Regions from separate parts of the Ferdinandcohnia sp. SAFN-114 genome, predicted to be linked through region 1. Evidence: riboswitches for the same ligand, from Rfam matches in the RefSeq annotation. Region 1 holds a riboswitch; the other holds the start of a gene.
The links. Region 1 has a riboswitch for cyclic di-AMP ahead of ACR65M_RS13405 (cation:dicarboxylate symporter family transporter). Riboswitches for the same ligand answer to the same signal wherever they lie in the genome.
Positions count from the first base shown of each region.

Region 2: it holds a riboswitch for cyclic di-AMP, as region 1 does, so the genes downstream of both, ACR65M_RS24500 (dicarboxylate/amino acid:cation symporter) here and ACR65M_RS13405 (cation:dicarboxylate symporter family transporter) in region 1, are expected to answer to the same signal.

Region 1 is NZ_JBPFDQ010000037.1:31,408-34,553, forward strand. It holds gene ACR65M_RS13400 (thiamine pyrophosphate-binding protein) at 1-1,279, shown strand, start outside; cyclic di-AMP (ydaO/yuaA leader) riboswitch at 1,402-1,555, shown strand; gene ACR65M_RS13405 (cation:dicarboxylate symporter family transporter) at 1,666-2,928, shown strand; gene ACR65M_RS13410 (LysM peptidoglycan-binding domain-containing protein) at 3,003-3,146, opposite strand, start outside.
Region 2 is NZ_JBPFDQ010000119.1:5,004-8,149, forward strand. It holds gene ACR65M_RS24495 (alpha/beta hydrolase) at 1-446, opposite strand, end outside; gene ACR65M_RS24500 (dicarboxylate/amino acid:cation symporter) at 559-1,788, opposite strand; cyclic di-AMP (ydaO/yuaA leader) riboswitch at 1,935-2,085, opposite strand; tRNA gene ACR65M_RS24505 (tRNA-Val) at 2,298-2,370, shown strand; gene ACR65M_RS24510 (DUF3231 family protein) at 2,506-3,146, shown strand, end outside.

The sequences.
Region 1 (3,146 bases):
TAAGCAGTATCTTAATCAACAAGAATTAATAAAACCACTCGCAGAATATACGTCTTTGCTCGCACACCCTGACGCCATTATAGATGTGTTAACAAAAGCGATGAAAACATCACTTGATAAAGGGGCTGTTACTCATCTATCGATTCCTAAGGATCTTTTTACAGTGAATACAACTGCAAAAATTCAGCGGGAACCAAAAATGATACAGACTACCTCATCTATAGATGAAAAAGTTATCACAGAGGTAGTTGAATTAATGAAAAACGCAAAAAAACCAATGATTTTAGCTGGTCTTGGGGCAATACATGCTGTTAAAGAAGTAGAAAAACTAGCAGAACTTTGGGGAGCGGGTATCCTTGTAAGCCTAGGTGCAAAAGGGGTGTTTCATCAATCATGTACGAACTTTTTAGGAGGAATTGGACAAGGGGGAAACCCTCATGCTAAAGATCTTTTTCAAGAGTCAGATGTCGTATTATTAGTAGGGAACTTGTGGTGGCCGGAAGGATATGTTCCAGAGCATGCGAAGTTGATTCAAATTGATGTTGCGAAAGAGAATATCGGGAAAGGTATACCTGTTGAGTTAGGTATTGTAGGTTCAGCTGAAATGCTTGTCCCCCTGTTAACGAAAAGTCTTCATAGCGTTTCACAAAATCAAACTTGGGTAACAAACATCCAGAAGATAAAAGAAACGTGGGACACACAAAACGAGCAAGAAGGCTTACAATCTTCCCAACCGCTCCATCCATCAAGAATTGTTAGAGCTATTGAAAATACTGTTCAAAACGATGCGATTATTACTCTAGACACGGGTGATGTAACTGTTTGGTTCAATCGTAATTTTCGCTCAACTAAACAACAAATCATCTTTTCAGGAGAATGGCGAACAATGGGATTTGGTTTACCTGCAGCTCTTGCAGCCAAACTATGCTTTCCAGGGAAGCAAGTGGTTGCAGTTGTTGGAGATGGCGGAATCGAAATGACTTTAGCCGATTTATTAACGGCCATCCGGTATAACTTAAGTATCACAGTCATCATTTTCAATAATCATGCGTTACAAATGGAACGCGATAAAATGATAGCCAGCGGAAGTATTCAAAAGGATGTGGACTTAACGAATCCTGACTTTGTAAAAATTGCCGAAGCTTGCTCGTGGAAAGGCTATTCAATCACAGAAGAAAGTGAATTAGAGGATACCCTTGAAAAAGCATTTTTACATAATGGTCCAGCATTGATCGAGGTTGAAACTGCGCCAACTTTTCATCCAGAAACAAAGAGTTGACCGTGGAAAGCTAGTTTCCCGCCCCACAGGTATGTTACCGCTTTAGTTAATCAGGGGTGGGACCCTCTACTGGAAATGATTCAATAGTTTACTAGAATATTATTTTAGTATAAAATCAATATAGAACATTGTTGCTTAATCTTTATCTAGAGCGGGGGACCCAAATTCTTCATGCGGGATTTTTCCGCTATTGGTGAATTCTTAAATAGAAGGGGCTTATTGTTTCCTATAGTCCTAACCTGAAAGCTAACCTCGTAAGCAATCGAGTGGGAACAGTATGGTAGAATAGTAAATCGGCAACGGCCGGTTTTTTGTTACCTTATCTTTCTATATGTTTCCCTTACCTGAGTAATCAGAATCAAATTATTAAGAAGGTGGGGTAATTTATGAAAAAATTCAAATTAAGTTTGGCAAGCCAAATTTTAATTGGTCTTATTTTAGGTATTATCGTTGGTGGCATTTTCTATGGAAGTGAAACTGCCCAAAGTGTCCTGCAGCCATTCGGAGATCTTTTCTTACGATTAATTAAAATGATTGTCGTGCCAATTGTTCTTTCGAGTATTATCGTTGCGATAGCTGGTGTTGGTGATTTAAAATCAGTCGGCAAGTTAGGTGCTAAATCCCTGACATATTTTATTGGCATGACCATGGTCGCAATTGCAGTCGGTCTTATTTCTGCAAATTTATTCCAACCAGGTGCTGGACTAGTAATGGACCAGTTAGAACAAAGTGATATCTCAGGTTATGTAGAAACATCAGAAGCGCAAGAAGGAAAATCTATAACGGATACACTCCTTCATATTGTTCCAACAAATCCGTTCCAAGCTATGGTTGAAGGAGATATGCTAGCAACTATTTTCTTTGCAGTTGTTTTCGGTCTTGGAATTGCAGCTATAGGCGAAAAAGGAAAACCGGTTTTACGTTTCTTTGAGGGTATGGCAAATGCCATGTTTTATGTGACAAATTTATTTATGAAATATGCACCGATTGGTGTTTTTGCATTAATAGGTGTAACTATCTCAAAATATGGATTCGAATCACTTATTCCATTAGGCAAGCTGGCCGTTACTGTTTATGGAACAATGATTTTCTTTGTAGTAGTTATTTTAGGCTTATTGGCTAAATTTATTGGGTTAAATATTTTTAAATTATTGAAGATGATTAAGGAAGAGTTAATCCTTGCTTTTTCAACATCCAGCTCGGAAACTGTACTTCCGAGGATTATGGATAAAATGGAACAGGCAGGAAGCCCAAAGCATATAGCGACTTTCGTTATTCCAACTGGCTATTCTTTTAATTTGGATGGATCAGTTTTATACCAAGCTATAGCGTCTTTATTTATCGCCCAAATGTATGGAATTCACTTGAGCATTGGGGAACAAATAATGCTAATGTTAATATTGATGGTAACATCCAAAGGTATGGCTGGAGTTCCTGGGGTATCCTTCGTAGTGCTATTAGCGACGTTCAGTACAATGGGTTTACCAGCTGAAGGACTGGCATTTATTGCTGGTATTGACCGTATTCTAGATATGGGACGTACCGCGGTTAACGTAGTAGGTAACTCGTTGGCAGCACTAGTTGTAGCTAAATGGGAAGGTCAATATAACCCTCCAACTAAAGTTGAAGCTGTTCAACAAGCATCGTAAATATGTGATATTAGTAAGCACATTCCGTTAATAAAGGAATGTGCTTTTTTTGTTTTAGACAAGGAACTGTGTCCCTAAAAGGCAAATACGTGGTTGCCTATTGTGGTTGATACGGTACGACTTCTTAGATAGGAGCTCGATGTTTTATCAGGGTTGTAAAAGAATAATGCGCCATTTGTTGGATCTTCACCACTGAGTGCCCTTTTTGCAGCTTCTCT
Region 2 (3,146 bases), on a different contig from region 1:
ACCTTTCCAAAGGTATGAGGGTATTCAATTGCTGTTAAAAGCGAAATAGTCGCTGCAAGTGAATCCCCAATTAATGCTCGACCTTGCCCCATCTGAAAGGTTGAGAACTCTTGGTCAAGAAAGGGTACCAGTTCTTCTCCTAAAAAGCGCTTATACAAATGATGCTGCTCACCATCAGGGTGATATTTTTTGCGGCGGTCTGCGACACTTTTATAAGGAACCCCCACAATTATGGTATTGCTTATTTCACCTGTTTCAATTAGCTTATCCGCAATTCTCGCAACCCTGCCAAGATTAAAATAATCGCGCCCATCCTGAGCGATGAGAACATTATATTTATAGAGAGGGGAAAAGGTGGCAGGCAAATAAACGATAAGCTCAAGTTCTTCATTTAAAAGCTTACTATGTATAGTCATTTCCCTAACAGTGCTTTTATTAATCGTCATCTTTTTAAACCTCCAAACAATCGATTAAGTTAATCTGCATCATTATTATAACGCTTGAAAAATAGGAAAGCGACAGGAAAAACTTCCTGTCGCTTTCGGTACATATTACGCATTAAGCGGCTGCTTCATCCGTATGTTTCTTTTCAGATTCTGCAACATATACAGCACACGCTGCATCACCTGTGATATTAATAGCAGTACGTGTCATATCAAGTAATCGATCAATACCAATAATTAAACCGATACCTTCTGGTGGCAAACCAACTTGATTTAGAACCATGGCAAGCATGATTAAACCAACACCAGGAACACCAGCGGTACCTACACTTGCAAGCACAGCTGTTAGGATAACCATAATAATTTGCGTAAACGTTAGATCAAATCCGTATACCTGTGCAATGAAGATGGTGGCAACACCTTGCATAATAGCTGTACCGTCCATATTGATAGTCGCACCTAATGGTTGAACAAAGCTACTAATTGGTTCAGGAACCTTTAGATTTTTTTGTGCAGTATCCATAGATACAGGAAGAGTGGCACTACTACTTGATGTACTAAAAGCAACCGTCATCGCAGGTGCAAAACCTTTGAAAAACTCAATAGGGTTTCGTTTTGCCAATACTGCAATCGTACCACCATAAGTAATGGCTGCGTGAACAAGTAAAGCGGCAAGTACAATTAAGAAGTAAGCAAGCATGGCTTTAATTGCAGCATACCCTTGGCCACCAATAGCAGTCGCTATTAAGCCGAACGTACCATATGGAGCCGTCTTCATTACAAGATTAACAAGATACATTAACACTTCATTTGCTTGCTCAAATAAATTAACAATACCTTTTGTTTTTTCGCCTAACACGGTTAGAGCAAAACCTATAAAAATAGCAAATGCAATAATTTGAAGCATATTTCCATCAGTCATTGACGTAAATGGATTTGTCGGGATAATTCCAATTAGTGTTTCCATAAATGGAGGAGCTTCAGTTGCCCCTTCATAAGTAGCCCCTTGCGTATCAAAGGCTCCACCAGCGCCAGGCTTGAAAATGGAAGCTAGCGCGATAGCAATTGTAATCGCTATCGTTGTTGTTGCTAAAAAATAAGTGATCGTTTTGGCACCAATTCTTCCGAGTTTCTTAGGATCACCAAGGCCTGTAACTCCTAGAGTAATAGAAACTAAGACAATTGGAACAACAAGCATTTTAATTAAATTCAAGAAAATTTGACCAAGTGGTACGAATAACCACGTATTCGCAAGTTCAAAAATGGAAGGTGACGTTACGTTTAAGATAAGACCTACAAGTGCACCAAGACCTAAACCTAATAAAATCTTTTTAGTTAATGACATAAAAAACCTCCTCTAAGTTGTATTGAAAGTGTTTTCTTTTTTTGGCAAAACAAATGGGAATGCGCATGTCGAAGAACAGCATTCTTTTCGTAAGACACAAAAAACCACGAGAGTGTGGCTCGTGGCTTATCGATAAAATTGCGCAACAATGCTCTCTCCAAATGCTTACGAGGTTAGCTGTCGGATTCGGATGAAGAGTATCTCCTACCTTTATAAAAAAGGATTCACCCCGTGTGCTCTTTTGCACGTTTATGGTTCCCCCGTTTCCCAAAAATGGGAATTCAGCGACTATTAAATTGTACTTTGCCTTGATATTATATTTATACAAATAAAATGAATATATGTCAATAATAACATATATTTATGGTTTTTACGATGTTAATATTTTCATAGGAAAATAGTGAACGACAAATAGCAAAAACCACAAAATTATGTATTCACGATAAAATGACTAGAATTTAATTGACAAACACTCAAAACGGATGTATATTATGAATTATTCATATAGTGATTCCGTAGCTCAGCTGGGAGAGCACTACCTTGACAGGGTAGGGGTCGGAGGTTCGAGCCCTCTCGGAATCATCATGAGATCACTTGAGTTTTCTCAAGTGATTTTTTTGCGTTTATTTTTAGACTTTGGATAATAATTATAATAATTTTATCCGTTTTTGGAGAAAGTATCCTTGTTAGGACTAGACTGGGAGGTTGGTCGTTCACATGGAGGATAAAAACAAGATTCGTCTAACAGCTGCGGAGATGTCGAGCTTATGGACACAATACATAAACGATACGTTAGCTGAATGTGTTAATTTGTATTTTTTAGATAAAGTTGAAGATGAGGAAGTACGTCCAATTATTGAATATACACTGGAAGCATCTAAAGAAAACCAAAAAATTGTACGTGAAATTTTTGAAAAAGAAGAATTTCCTATCCCATTAGGATTTACAGAACAGGATGTAGATTTTAAAGCTCCTAGACTATTTTCTGATACTTTCGTATTAATGTACCTAAGGCAAATGTCTATTCTCGGAATGGCAGGTAGTAGTGGAGCACTGGGCCTTGCGACACGGCCCGATGTAATTGCTTTTCATAAGCGGGTATTAAATTTAGGTGTTGAATTGCAGGACCAAACACGTGAATTAATGTTAAAACAAGGAATATATGTAAGACCTCCGTATATATCTATTCCCGACAAGGTTGATTTTGTAGAGAAACAGCATTTTTTAGCTGGTTTCATGGGGAAGAAAAGAGCACTAACCTCTATTGAAATTAGTCATTTATTTTTAAATATACAGACCAATGCGATTGGTAAGGTACTGATGACAGGATTTGCACAAACTGCAAAAGGTGATGATGT